2 regions of the Paenibacillus kribbensis genome follow, and region 1 is predicted to be linked to the other one. Evidence: predicted binding sites of a transcription regulator. Region 1 holds the regulator's gene; the other holds the start of a gene.
What was found. Region 1 encodes CtsR, which represses protease genes until heat stress. Its sites were predicted from a motif close to ATGGTCAATAAAGGTCAAACA; they were not measured.
Positions count from the first base shown of each region.

Region 1 (7,556 bases):
AGCGCCAGCTTGAGGGGAGGCATCCTTGGGATACCACCCTGATCGTATCTAGGTTCTAACTTGGTACCGTAAGCCGGTACGAGGACAGTGTCAGGTGGGCAGTTTGACTGGGGCGGTCGCCTCCTAAAGAGTAACGGAGGCGCCCCAAGGTTCCCTCAGAATGGTTGGAAATCATTCGAAGAGTGCAAAGGCAGAAGGGAGCTTGACTGCGAGACCTACAAGTCGAGCAGGGACGAAAGTCGGGCTTAGTGATCCGGTGGTACCGCATGGAAGGGCCATCGCTCAACGGATAAAAGCTACCCTGGGGATAACAGGCTTATCTCCCCCAAGAGTCCACATCGACGGGGAGGTTTGGCACCTCGATGTCGGCTCATCGCATCCTGGGGCTGAAGTAGGTCCCAAGGGTTGGGCTGTTCGCCCATTAAAGCGGTACGCGAGCTGGGTTCAGAACGTCGTGAGACAGTTCGGTCCCTATCTGTCGTGGGCGTAGGAAATTTGAGAGGAGCTGTCCTTAGTACGAGAGGACCGGGATGGACGTACCGCTGGTGTACCAGTTGTTTCGCCAGAAGCACAGCTGGGTAGCTATGTACGGAAGGGATAAGCGCTGAAAGCATCTAAGCGTGAAGCCCCCCTCAAGATGAGATTTCCCAATACGTAAGACCCCTTGAAGACGACGAGGTAGATAGGTTGGGGGTGGAAGTGCAGCAATGCATGGAGCTGACCAATACTAATCGGTCGAGGGCTTATCCTAAAGATAGGACGCAATGGAGTTTCGGATCCAGTTTTCAGGGTGTAACACCTTGAAGGTATGTAGGAATACATACGAAATACGCATTGAAATTCATTCACACGGCTGTGATGAACCGAGTTTCAATACGGAAGAATTTGCGAGGCAAATTCATGTTTGGTGGCGATAGCGGAGGGGTTCCACACGTACCCATCCCGAACACGACCGTTAAGCCCTCCAGCGCCGATGGTACTTGGACCGCAGGGTCCTGGGAGAGTAGGACGTTGCCAAGCAACAAACGAAGAGAGCCATGATCTCATTGAGATTATGGTTCTCTTTTTGCATATACATATATTTTAACGATGACTATCATTTCCAAGGTTGACAGAAAGAAAAGGCTTTGCGACACTCTAAGTGCACAATCTTTTTATGGAGACCTAAGTATACGAGCGAGGTGGCGAGGTTATGGAGATCAGACAATTACGAAGTGAGGAATTTGAAGCTGCTATTGGATTATCCCAATATGCTTTTCAGTTTACAATGTCTCCGGAGGATCTGGAGAAATCCAAGAAAAGGTTTAAGCCAGAACAAGCATGGGGCATTTTCGACGGGCTTGACTTGAATGCTAAGCTGACCTTGCTGCCTTTGCAGGTATACATACATGGTCAGGTTTTTAAGATGGGTGGTATCGCAGGTGTGGCAACATGGCCGGAAAAGCGTCGCGGGGGCATGGTTTCACGTTTGTTGACGCATGCGCTTAAAGAGATGAAGTCTGCGGGACAAAGCCTTTCATTTCTGCATCCATTCTCCTTTGCCTTCTATCGTAAATTTGGATGGGAAACGTATACTGAGTACAAAAAGTATGTTATCCCGATTGACAAATTTCCTGCTAAGCTTAAAACAGAAGGTATAGTCAAGCGGGATATTAAAGATATTTCTGAACTGAACCAAGTGTATCAAGCTTATGCTTCGTGTTATAATGGCACGCTGGTACGGGATAAGGAATGGTGGCAGGAGCGGATTCTAAATGAGAACTATCGAACCGTAGTTTATTACTCTGAAGCAGGCACCCCGCAGGGATATGCACTATACAAAATTGAAGATAAGCAGCTGAATTGCGATGAAATGGTATATGAGAATGAAACAGCACGTCGGGCTTTATGGACTTATTTTGCAAATCATGACTCCATGATAACCCAAGGTAAATTTATTTACGTTCCGGCAGATGACAATCTGCCATTTTTACTCGATGATCCGCGAGTTCAACAGGAAACGGTGCCTTATTTTATGGGTCGGATTGTGGATGCAGCTGCTTTTGTAGAGAAATACCCTTTTGAGGCAATTGGAGAGGAAACACGCTTGACCTTGAATCTGTCAGATCGTTATGCCCCATGGAATGAAGGAGTATGGACATTGACGATAAACGCAGAAGGACGAGGATATTTAGAGAGCGTAGATACAAGCAATTCTTCCGAAAACGTCATAGCAACTGACTTGAGTCTTGGCATCCAATCGCTGACGACTCTAATGCTTGGGTATCAGCTGGCCGATGATCTATATAAGTGGGGGCGTATTGATGGACGTGGTGAGTCTGTGTCTGCACTGAAACGTGTAATACCAGTAAAACAGACGCTTTTGTTGGATTTTTTCTAATCCCGGCCCAGATTTCATTCGAGAAACTGGTAGTATTGGCGACGGGAAGCACGATCCATTTGTGTAGTAGTACGAGAGTGACATAGCGGGCAGTTTTTTTAGGACTCTTTCCAGAATGGAGAGAGTTTTTTTCTTATATTGTATAAAACATAATTAGATTGCGAAAAATGGTATTGACCCCTTGGCAAAAATGAAAAGTGTGCTATAATGTGAATATAGTCAAAGAAAGTCAAAGTCAAGTAAATCTAGTGCGATCCATTTGAAGGTAATTATGCTGATTGGCCGTATAGAGTATTTTAACAGCAAGAAGCTAATGAAGATCGAAATCATTTGTGGATAGTTAGAAGCTGCCTCTTGTCAACATAAGAGAAGTGTATGATTTATCGCAAATATAGGTCACACTAGAGACTAAACGGCACGTTTTCAAGAGATGCAGCAGGGTGGAAGGTCCTGATACAGCTTAGATTCGTGACTTTACCGTTTGGTTAAGTTCAATATACGGCGGACTCTGAGGAGCGTGAAATGTACTTGAATACTTGCGTTTCCGTTAGTGGAGGATGATGAAATGCGCAATGTTTCTGATATTATTGAACAATATTTGAAGAACATATTGCTGGAAAGTCCCCAGGGTTTAGTGGAGATTCAGCGCAATGATTTGGCTGACCGCTTTTCTTGCGTGCCGTCGCAGATCAATTATGTAATTAGTACCCGTTTTACGCTAGAAAAAGGCTATGTGGTGGAAAGTAAGCGTGGTGGCGGGGGCTACATTCGCATTCAGCGAATTCAGTTGCCTGCACAGCATGCGATCCACACACACCTTCATCAGAGCATCGGGGAGGAAATTAGCCAATCGGCGGCAGAGGGACTGATTTATCAGTTGGAGGAAGCTCATTTTTTAAGCAAAAGGGAAGCGTGTTTAATGAAGGCCGCTTTATCGAGGGATACATTATTGCTGAAGCTTCCCTATCGCGACCAACTGCGAGCAAGGTTGCTTAAAGCTATGCTGATCTCGTTGCTGGCGACCAAATAGCCAGTAGCCATTAACCAGTGAATAGAGATTTGCGATTCAGATGTAGGGATTTGTGAAAATCCAGACGTTGAAGGAGGTGCTTTTATGCTGTGCCAAGAATGTAATATGCGGCCGGCAACTTTGCATTTCACCAAAATTGTGAATGGCGAAAAGACAGAGTTTCATATTTGTGAGACATGTGCGAAGGAAAAAGGGGAAATGCTCCCTGGAACACCTAACGGCTTTTCGATTCATAGCTTGTTGTCGGGGATGCTGGATTTTGACTCCAGTACCAAGAGCCACTCTTCAGGTCACACTGGTCCACAAAATCTGCAATGCAAGGATTGTGGCATGACCTATACACAGTTTAGTAAACTGGGGCGTTTTGGGTGCCCGTCGTGCTATCAATATTTTGACAGTCGTCTGGACCCTCTGTTCAAGCGTGTGCATGGCAGCACAGGTCATGTGGGTAAAGTTCCGGTCCGGACTGGAGGCCGATTGAAGGTCAAACGGCAAATTGACGATTTGAAAAAAGAGATGCAACAGCATATTGTACAGGAAGAATTCGAGGCAGCTGCCGAGCTTAGGGATCAAATCAGAAAGCTTGAAAAAGAAATGACTGAAGAGTAAAGTTTGTGAAGAGTAGGAGGGAATGCGTGATGCCCAATATCCGATTTACGGAAAAGCCGCTAAGTGATTGGATGCGTGGTGATGCTGAGGATTCGGAGATTGTCATTAGCAGTCGGGTAAGAATTGCGCGTAACTTGCAACATCTGCCTTTTCCCATGCTTGCTACCAATCAGCAGTCGGAAGAAGTGCTTCAACGCTTGACGGATATCCTTCAGTATGATGATTTGGGTCGTTTTGGTACTTTTCATACCTTGAAAATATCCGAGTTGGATGAGATCGACAAGCAGGTACTGGTTGAGAAGCATTTGATTAGTCCTAATTTGGCGAACGAATCTCGTAACGGTGCTGTGTTGATTAGTGATGATGAATCGGTTAGTGTTATGATAAACGAAGAGGATCACCTGCGTATTCAGTGCTTGTATCCGGGATGTCAGGTTAGAGAAGCTTGGGAACGAGCTATGGTCATTGATGATGCATTTGAAGCACATGTTGATTATGCATTTGATGATCGGAGAGGTTTTCTGACCAGTTGTCCGACGAATGTCGGCACAGGTATGAGAGCTTCGGTGATGATGCATCTGCCCGCATTAGTCATGACTCACCAAATCAATCGTATATTGTCTGCTGTTTCACAGGTAGGTCTTACGGTTCGCGGTATTTATGGTGAAGGCAGCGAAGCGGTCGGTAATTTGTTTCAGATATCCAATCAGATTACATTAGGACAAACCGAAGCGGAGATTATTGAAAATCTACATGGCGTGGTGCTGCAAATTATAGAGCACGAGCGTTCTGCAAGAGAACGGCTGATGAATGAGTCCATGCTGCGAATTACAGATCGAGTGATGCGTTCATTCGGTATTTTGTCATATGCAGCGGTGCTGGATTCGAAGGAGGCTGCGCAGCGGCTGTCCGATGTACGTCTTGGCGTAGATTTGGGGATTTTGGAGCGTCCATCCATCGCAGCGATGAATGAGCTGAATGTGATGACCCAACCCGGATTCCTGCAAAAAAGCTTTGGCGATAAAATGAACACCGGTGAGCGCGATATGTACCGGGCGAAGCTGATCCGGCAAAAATTAGGCTCAACCCTTTAATATATATTTTTATCTGAAATACACACTGTGGAGGTGCAGGATATATGATGTTTGGAAGATTTACGGAACGTGCACAAAAAGTGCTTGCCTTGGCCCAGGAAGAAGCTGTTCGATTGGGACATAACAATATTGGCACAGAGCACATTTTGCTCGGCCTCATTCGTGAAGGCGAGGGAATAGCAGCCAAAGCCTTGATCGGTTTGGGGCTGGGACTGGAAAAAATCCAGGATGAAGTGGAGACGCTTATTGGACGCGGTCAAGAGCAACCGACGAACATTGCCTATACTCCACGCGCCAAAAAGGTCATCGAGTTGTCTATGGATGAAGCGCGCAAACTGGGTCATACCTATGTAGGCACAGAGCATATTTTGCTTGGTCTCATTCGTGAAGGCGAAGGCGTGGCGGCCCGTGTACTGAACAATCTGGGCATCAGTCTGAATAAAGCGCGTCAGCAAGTGCTTCAATTGCTCGGCAGCAGCGAGGCGGTTTCCAGTCATCACGGTGCTCCGGCTAATGTCAGCACACCAACCCTGGATAGTCTAGCACGCGATCTGACGGCATCTGCGAAAGAAAACAACCTGGACCCTGTTATTGGGCGTAGCAAGGAAATCGAGCGCGTCATTCAGGTGCTCAGCCGCCGTACTAAGAACAATCCGGTTCTGATCGGTGAGCCCGGGGTAGGTAAAACGGCGATTGCCGAAGGATTGGCACAAAAAATTATAGCAAATGAGATTCCTGAAACGCTGCGCGACAAACGCGTAATGACACTCGATATGGGCTCTGTGGTAGCAGGCACCAAGTATCGTGGTGAATTTGAGGATCGTTTGAAAAAAATTATGGACGAGATTCGTCAAGCCGGTAACATCGTATTGTTTATTGATGAGCTGCATACGTTGATCGGTGCTGGTGGAGCGGAAGGTGCAATTGATGCCTCCAACATCCTGAAGCCTGCATTGGCGCGTGGAGAACTGCAATGCATCGGTGCGACAACGCTGGATGAATACCGTAAATATATTGAGAAGGATGCTGCTTTGGAGCGTCGTTTCCAACCGATTACAGTGGACCAACCTTCTCCGGAAGAAGCAATTCAGATTTTGTATGGTCTGCGTGACCGTTACGAAGCGCATCACCGTGTGAAAATCACGGATGAGGCTATTGAAGCGGCAGTAAAATTGTCTGATCGTTATATCACTGACCGATTCCTGCCGGATAAAGCCATTGACCTTATTGACGAAGCAGGCTCCAAGGTAAGGCTGAATTCCTACACCGTACCGCCAAACCTGAAACAGCTGGAAAACCGTCTGGAAGATATCCGTAAGGAAAAGGATTCAGCGGTACAAAGCCAGGAGTTCGAAAAGGCAGCAGCGTTGCGTGATACAGAACAAAAAATTCGTGAAGAGCTGGATGTTACGAAAAACCAATGGAAAGAACAACAGGGTCGTACAGATTCCGAAGTTACGCCGGAGGATATCGCTCAGGTCGTTGCAATCTGGACAGGTGTCCCAGTCAGCAAGCTGAAAGAGGAAGAAACACATCGTTTGCTGAATATGGAACAGCTGCTGCATGAGCGGGTGATTGGGCAGGAGGAAGCTGTTAAGGCAGTAAGCCGGGCCATTCGCCGGGCACGTGCGGGTCTGAAAGATCCGAAGCGTCCGATCGGCTCCTTTATTTTCCTCGGTCCAACTGGAGTTGGTAAAACCGAATTGGCACGTGCATTGGCTGAATCCATGTTCGGAGATGAAAATGCGGTTATCCGTATTGATATGTCTGAATATATGGAGAAGCACTCCACGTCCCGTCTGGTAGGAGCGCCTCCAGGGTATGTTGGATATGAAGAAGGCGGCCAACTGACCGAGAAGGTACGTCGTAAGCCATACTCTGTTGTGTTGCTGGATGAAATCGAAAAAGCACACCCGGAAGTATTCAATATTCTGCTGCAAGTGCTGGAAGATGGACGTCTGACCGATTCCAAAGGCCGTGTCGTTGATTTCCGCAACACCCTCATCATCCTGACCTCCAATGTGGGTGCACAGGCGATCAAACGCAACTCCACGCTTGGCTTTACAGCCGTTGTGGACGCTGGAGCGGATTACGATAACATGAAGGGCAAAGTGATGGATGAACTGAAGAAAAGCTTCCGTCCTGAGTTCTTGAACCGGATTGATGAAATTATCGTTTTCCATTCTCTTGAAGAAAAACATATCGCTGAAATCGTGTCGCTCATGTCTGAGGAACTGCGTAAGCGTCTGAATGAGTATGAGGTAGACTTTGATCTGACAGACAAGGCCAAGACATTCCTTGCGAAGGAAGGCTTTGATCCGGCTTACGGTGCGCGTCCATTGCGTCGTGCAATCCAGAAGCATATCGAGGATCGTCTGTCCGAGGAGCTGTTGACTGGAAATATTGCTAAAGGTGATTCTCTGCTCATTGATGAGGAGAATGG
Region 1 is NZ_CP020028.1:622,366-629,921, forward strand. Features, by position in the region: rRNA gene B4V02_RS02685 (23S ribosomal RNA) at 1-751, shown strand, start outside; rRNA gene rrf (5S ribosomal RNA) at 904-1,020, shown strand; gene B4V02_RS02695 (GNAT family N-acetyltransferase) at 1,193-2,380, shown strand; gene B4V02_RS02700 (CtsR family transcriptional regulator) at 2,946-3,410, shown strand; gene mcsA (protein-arginine kinase activator protein McsA) at 3,495-4,019, shown strand; gene mcsB (protein-arginine kinase McsB) at 4,049-5,113, shown strand; gene clpC (ATP-dependent protease ATP-binding subunit ClpC) at 5,158-7,556, shown strand, end outside.

Region 2 (7,556 bases), 960 kb from region 1:
CCGGAGGGATCGTCTTACCATCTTGAAATTTCCTCGATGTATGAGGAGCATTGTCAGGCACTGGTAGATCTAGCGAATGAGTTTCATCTGAATGCCCGCTGTATTGAGCGAAAAAAAGGCTTTATTCTCTACATCAAGGAAGGCGAGAAGATCATTGAGCTGCTCAGCATCATTGGGGCGCATCAGGCCTTGTTCAAATTTGAGGATGTACGTATTATGCGCGATATGCGCAACTCCGTAAATCGCATTGTCAACTGCGAAACAGCCAATTTGAACAAAACGATCGGCGCTGCGGTCCGGCAAATTGAGAACATCAAGCTGCTGGAGAGGGAAGTTGGTTTGGAGACCTTGCCGGACAAGCTGCGGGAAGTGGCAGAAATCCGACTGGCCCATCCTGATTTGAACTTGAAAGAGGTCGGGGAAATGCTCAAAGGGGTCGTCAGTAAATCCGGTGTAAATCACCGTCTTCGCAAGATTGACGAGATGGCGGACAAAATCAGGGGAGAAAATGGCCTGATTCCGTAAAAAAAGAATGTCTTTGGGGCTTTTTGCCGGTTTAATTAGTTTTTTTTCTAGTGTCTGTCCCGGGTTAATGTTATAATGTGATAAATAAAATGGAGTAAGTAGTGTCCAGATTTATTTGATGAGGGGGTAAGCTGACATGTCAAAACATCCGGTAGTCGTACGCTTGAAAACAGGACTGCACGCCAGACCTGCTGCGTTATTCGTACAGGAAGCGAATAAATATTCATCTGAAATTTTTGTGGAAAAAGAAGACAAGAAGGTTAATGCCAAGAGCATCATGGGTATTATGAGTCTTGCCATCAGTACAGGTACTGAAATTTATATTAGTGCTGAAGGCGCGGACGCCGAACAGGCTGTAAACGCTTTAGTAAGTCTGGTTAGCAAGGTGGAATTGGAAAATCAGTAAGCGGCTGTCTATTTTGTAGTACGGTATACGCTCTTTTCGTGAAAAGCCCCCTAGGGGCTTTTTTTATATCCATAAAAAGGGCCGAGTCCCTTTTTTAGTTTTGCGAATAGGACATCTGGAATTGGTCCAAGCTACATATCATTTATATCTCATGCTTGTTTTAAAAATGTGAGCCCTTGACTGCAACCTTTTTTCGTCTTTTCCGTCTGAAAGGTACAAACATTTCATGAAAGAGGTTGGGTACGATGAGACATTGGACAAAAACGATAAGCACAGCAGTTCTTGCAGGAGCATTATTGGCAGGGGGAGTAGCTGGGGGCTTGTGGACAGGGGCAGATCGCGCTTATGCCGCATCCACAGCCACGACGGTAAACAGCGTGATCAATGTGAATGGAAGCGGAGAAGTACTGGTTAAGCCCGATATTGCTTATCTTTCCATCGGTGTGCAATCAGAGGGAAATACAGCAGCCGCTGCCCAAAAAGCCAATGCTGCGAAAATAAACAAGGTTACACAATTGCTGAAAGAAAAATGGAGCATTAGCGCAGACGACATTCAGACTAGCCAGTTCTATGTGCAGCCTAACTATATCTACAACGAAAAAGAAGGACAGAAGCTCAAAGGCTACATTGCCAATCATACACTTTCCGTCAAATACCGCAATTTGGACAAAATCGGCCAGCTGCTGGATGAGGCTACAAATTCCGGGGCAAACAACGTGGATAATGTACAATTTTCAGTAGAAAATCCTTCCGTGTATGAAGAAGAGGCTATTGGCAAGGCGCTTGGCAACGCTCAATCTAAAGCCAGTGCTGTAGCTAAGGCAGCTAAACGCGGATTAGGGTCGCTTGTGAATGTGACGGTAGATGGCGGAGAGGCTCAGATTTTTACACAACGTGAGAATGCAATGGCAAAATCGATGCTGGATTTAGGGAGTGGAACAGAGATTCAGTCAGGCCAAGTGACGGTAAAAGTTCAGGTGTCGGCTCAATACGAAATGAACTAATACAGATCTTTAAATGAAGCCACAAGCGGCCTGTCTTTCTGCAGGTCAGCTTGCTGGCTTTTTTTTCATATCGAAACCATTTTGTAATGAGTCTGTCATAGCTAGGGGGTGTTAGGTGTATAGATTGAAATCAGGGCGTATACAGATTGTAAACTACATACAGTGAGGTATAGATATAATAAGACAGGTAATCAAAACACATAGTTAATACAGAGATATAATAGGAGGAATACTTAATGATGAACAAGCATACGAAAAAATGGGGCTCTGCTCTGCTGGCAGCAGGAATTCTGGCAGGAGTCGCAGTTATTCCCGCTTCCTATACTGAAGCAGCATCAACCAAACAGCAAGCGGCATCACAGAAACCAGGAATTTCTATTCAATGGAATGGCAAAACATTGTCGACCAAAGGAGTCCAGGTAAACGGAAGTACGCTGATTCCAGTAGCAGCGCTGCGCGACAGCCTAGGGATTCCAGTGAGCTATGATGCCAAGGAGGCTACCTACACTGTAGGCAGTGGGTACAACAAACTTTCTATTAGATCTTTTTCTTCTCCCCCGGATACCTATGTCAGCGTTAATGGGATCGGCACGCGCAACATGGATGCCAAGCTGATCGGTGGGAAGTTATACATTCCTATGAGTCTCCTGAAAGACTATCTGGGTATCAATGCTCAGTGGAATGCAGCCCAAAAAACAGTAACGTTGAGTAAAAGCCAGCTAAATCCGATCACCGTTACGTCGCAAACGCTTCCCGCTTCGAGTAATGCGAAGGTGTCTTACAAGGTGAAGTACCCGCAAATCAGCGGCAGTCAGTTGAATCCTGAGGCTCAGCAGGCAATTAACAGTGTGCTTAAAAAGCATGCGGAGGGAGTATTGGCAGCAGGCAAAAAGATGGTGGCTGAGGGAGAGGCTACAACAGAAAGACCGTATGAGTTCTGGAATGATTTTGCGATTGCCTATAACAAGGATGGTATTTTGAGTGTGATTATGCAGGATTACTCGTATCTAGGTGGCGCACACGGTATGACAGCACGTAAAGGATATACATTCTCCCTCGCTGATGGTAAACTGCTGCAATTATCTAACGTATTGAAAGCAAATCCGAACTACAAAAAGTTCCTCAATGCTGATTTGAAGAAAAAAGTCGATGCGCTGCAGGGCGGCGAAGGTTTTGACAAATTTAAAGAGCTGAAGGCGGATCAAAATTTTTATGTGACCAACAGTGGAGTAACCATCGTGTTTGATTTATATGAGTATGCACCATACGCGTATGGAATTCCAGAGTTCACCTACTCGTTTGCTCAACTGCTGCCTCAAGGCGGCAAGCCTTTGGCAGGATAAAATGAATAGTACCAAAAAAGCTGCCTACCGGATACGAATATCCAGGGCAGCTTTTTTATTTCTAGCTTTCCGAGGTACTAACTTCTCTTAAATACCTGCTGGAGTGGAGCTAGTTAGCACTTTATCAATAATACCGTATTCCTTGGCATCATCAGCGGACATGAAATAGTCACGGTCTGTGTCTTTTTCAATGCGTTCCAGTGGTTGACCTGTGCGATCTGCGAGAATGCGGTTCAATTTGTCACGCATTTTCAGAATGCGGCGGGCGCGGATTTCGATATCCGTTGCCTGACCTTGTGCACCACCCAATGGTTGGTGAATCATAATTTCACTGTTCGGCAAAGCAAAGCGTTTGCCTTTGGCACCAGCGTTCAGCAAGAACGCACCCATGGAGGCTGCCATACCTACACAAATCGTAGACACGTCAGGCTTAATGTATTGCATCGTATCGAAAATGGCCATACCGGCTGTAATGGAGCCGCCAGGACTGTTAATATACAAGTGAATATCTTTTTCAGGATCTTCGGCAGCCAAAAACAGCATTTGTGCAATAATAGAGTTGGCTACAACGTCATTGACGTCCGAGCCCAACAAAATAATGCGATCCTTCAACAGTCTGGAATAAATGTCATAGGCGCGTTCGCCGCGGTTACTTTGCTCTACTACCATAGGAACATAGCTCACGTCAAAAAACCTCCCTTAAATATCGTTAATGGATTTGGTGGACATGCCGATTACATGCCCCTACTTTATAAACTGTTACCGTAATAACCACATGATAAACAATTTCAAACAAAAAGTCAAAGAAAGTCAAACTAATGGTCAAAAAAAAGAGCGCAAAGGGCTCTTGTTGGTTAAAATGATGATATAGAAGCATTAAAGCGTTCATTTAAAATGGCGCGCCCGCGAGGAATCGAACCTCGATCTCAGGCTCCGGAGGCCTACGTCATATCCGTTGGACCACGGGCGCAAAATAATTTGTACAATTAAAAGCTAATTCATCAGCTAATTGGAAACAAAGATGATTATATGATATACGGCAGTGAATTGCAAGCTTTTATTATGTGCGCATATTCACATAAAAAGGTGAGAAATATAGGTTCAGATAGACTTGCATGTGAAGCAATTATTGGGTAAGATATACGTGGGACTTAAAAAGTTATCCCGGGACATTTTAAGACCAATTAGAGATATAGCTTTAGGGAAAGAACTTAGAAGTGTGCGGGAGTGGAAAGCATGCGAAAGATATTAGAAATACAGAAGCAGCTTCTGCCCGACCTCATGGATGTTTTGAAAAAAAGGTACACGATCCTGCGCCAGATCATGTTGTCCGATGTCATTGGACGCAGAACGCTGGCAGCTTCACTGGATATGACCGAGCGCGTGTTGCGCGCCGAAACCGATCTCCTCAAGGCCCAAGGGCTCATTGAGATCGAGAGTGTGGGCATGAAGGTGAGCAAAGCAGGGCTGGATCTGCTGGAACAGCTGGAGCCGATTGCGAACAACTTGTTCGGCCTGTCCCAACTGGAAGATCAGATTCGTCAAGCCTACGGCTTGAAGAAGGTGATTGTCGTTCCAGGGGACTCGGATGCTTCACCGTTAGCGAAGCAGGAGTTGGGCCGTGCTGGAGCAAAAGCGTTGCTGAGTGTTATGGACGACGAGGATGTGGTCGCGGTAACAGGAGGCACGACAATTGCAGATGTAGCGGAGCAACTGACACTGCCTGCTAATGGTTCGCTCAAGGGCGGGTGGTTTGTACCGGCACGCGGGGGGTTGGGAGAAAGCATGGAAATGCAGGCTAACACCATTGCTTCCACAATGGCCCGCAAAGTCGGCGCTCAATACCGTCTGCTCCATGTACCGGATTTGCTCAGCAATCATGCCTACAACTCGTTGCTTGAGGATACGAACATTCAGGATATATTGAGCCTGATTCGAAAGAGCCGTATCATCATTCACGGGATAGGCAACGCCATAGCGATGGCACGCAGACGCAAGCTTGACCCCGAAACCTTTGCCCAGATCAGCAGTGAGGGCGCGGTTGCCGAATCGTTTGGTTATTATTTCAACGAGGACGGTGTCGTTGTTCACCGCATGCTGACGCTTGGACTCCGCTTGGAGGACATTAGGCGTACCGAGACTGTTCTGGGTGTAGCTGGAGGCAAGAGCAAGGCGGCTGCTATTCATGCGGTGCTGCGTTTCGGCCAAGAAGACATTCTTGTCACCGATGAAGGCGCTGCTGCCGAGATTGTAAGCCATTATTTAAAAGGTTAATACAGATTGATTAAATGTGTTGTCTTGACGGGCTTTCGGGTCTGTCTTGAATATATAAAACTAAACTAAACGAACTTTGGGAGGAACTCACTCATGACAGTTAAAGTTGGTATTAACGGTTTCGGACGTATTGGACGCCTTGCTTTCCGCCGTATTCAAAACGTGGAAGGTATTGAAGTAGTAGCAATCAATGACTTGACAGATTCCAAAATGCTGGCACATCTGTTGAAATATGATACAACACAAGGTACTTTCCAAGGAGAAGTAGAAGTACATGAAGGCTTCTTCAAAGTAAACGGCAAAGAAGTTAAAGTCTTGGCTAACCGCAACCCTGAAGAACTGCCTTGGGGAGACCTGGGTGTAGACATCGTTCTGGAATGCACAGGTTTCTTCACAACTAAAGAAGCTGCTGAGAAACACTTGAAAGGCGGCGCTAAAAAAGTTGTTATCTCCGCTCCAGCTACTGGCGACATGAAAACTGTCGTTTACAACGTAAACCATGAAATTCTGGACGGAACTGAAACTGTAATTTCCGGTGCTTCTTGCACAACAAACTGCTTGGCTCCTATGGCTAAAACACTGCAAGACAAATTTGGTATCGTTGAAGGTTTGATGACTACAATTCACGCTTACACTGGCGACCAAAACACTTTGGATGCTCCACATGCTAAAGGCGACTTCCGTCGTGCTCGCGCAGCAGCTGAGAACATCATCCCTAACACAACTGGTGCTGCTAAAGCAATCGGCCTGGTTATCCCTGAGTTGAAAGGTAAACTGGACGGAGCAGCTCAACGTGTTCCAGTAGCAACAGGCTCCCTGACTGAGCTGGTAACAGTTCTGGAGAAAAATGTAACTGCTGAAGAAATCAACGCAGCGATGAAAGAAGCTTCCGATCCTGAAACTTACGGATACACTGAAGATCAAATCGTTTCTTCCGACATCAAAGGTATCACTTACGGTTCCTTGTTTGATGCAACTCAAACTAAAGTTCTGACAGTTGGCGACAAACAACTGGTTAAAACTGTAGCTTGGTATGACAATGAAATGTCCTACACTGCACAATTGATCCGTACGTTGGAATACTTCGCTAAATTGGCTAAATAAGAAATTTCTTATCGAGCAACATCATAGAGCGGAAACAGCAGTTATTGTTTCCGCTCTTTATATATCAAAATGTGCCTTAAATTCCTGTTTCGTAAAATTAAAAGGGTGCGGAGGAATATGGAGATGAACAAAAAGAGCGTACGTGATATAGAACTGAATGGAAAACGGGTGTTTGTTCGTGTAGATTTTAACGTTCCGGTTGAGGACGGTAAAATTACGGATGACAAGCGTATTCGCGAAACCTTGCCAACAATTAACTACCTGATTGAAAAAGGTGCAAAAGTTATTTTGGCGAGTCACTTTGGACGTCCAAAAGGTCAGGTCGTTGAATCCATGCGTCTGACTCCTGCTGGTGTGCGTTTGTCTGAACTGCTCAAAAAGCCTGTTGTTAAGGTGGACGAAGCAGTTGGTGAGGCTGTTAAAGCGAAAGTGGCTGAACTGCAAAACGGCGACGTGCTGTTGCTTGAAAATGTACGCTTCTACCCAGGAGAAGAGAAAAACGATCCTGAGCTGGCGAAGCAATTTGCTGAACTGGCTGACATTTTCGTGAATGACGCATTTGGTGCAGCACACCGTGCTCATGCTTCTACAGAAGGTATCGCGCATTTTCTTCCTGCTGTTTCCGGCTTGCTGATGGAGAAAGAATTGTCTGTAATCGGTAAAGCTCTTTCGAACCCGGACCGTCCTTTTACAGCCATTATTGGCGGTTCCAAAGTAAAAGACAAAATCGACGTGATCGACAACCTGCTGAACATTGCAGATAACGTAATCATTGGCGGCGGTTTGGCTTATACATTCTTTAAAGCTCAAGGTTATGAAGTGGGTCAATCCCTGCTGGATGAATCCAAACTGGACGTAGCTCTTGGATTTATCGAAAAAGCGAAGAAGCTCGGCAAAAAA
Region 2 is NZ_CP020028.1:5,439,432-5,446,987, reverse strand. Features, by position in the region: gene whiA (DNA-binding protein WhiA) at 1-525, shown strand, start outside; gene B4V02_RS24320 (HPr family phosphocarrier protein) at 662-931, shown strand; gene B4V02_RS24315 (SIMPL domain-containing protein) at 1,177-1,935, shown strand; gene B4V02_RS24310 (PdaC/SigV domain-containing protein) at 2,175-3,278, shown strand; gene clpP (ATP-dependent Clp endopeptidase proteolytic subunit ClpP) at 3,366-3,962, opposite strand; tRNA gene B4V02_RS24300 (tRNA-Arg) at 4,174-4,248, opposite strand; gene B4V02_RS24295 (sugar-binding transcriptional regulator) at 4,515-5,552, shown strand; gene gap (type I glyceraldehyde-3-phosphate dehydrogenase) at 5,646-6,656, shown strand; gene B4V02_RS24285 (phosphoglycerate kinase) at 6,780-7,556, shown strand, end outside.
Region 2: clpP (ATP-dependent Clp endopeptidase proteolytic subunit ClpP) is a predicted target of CtsR. The motif match lies at 4,075-4,095, and genes of this name have one in related genera.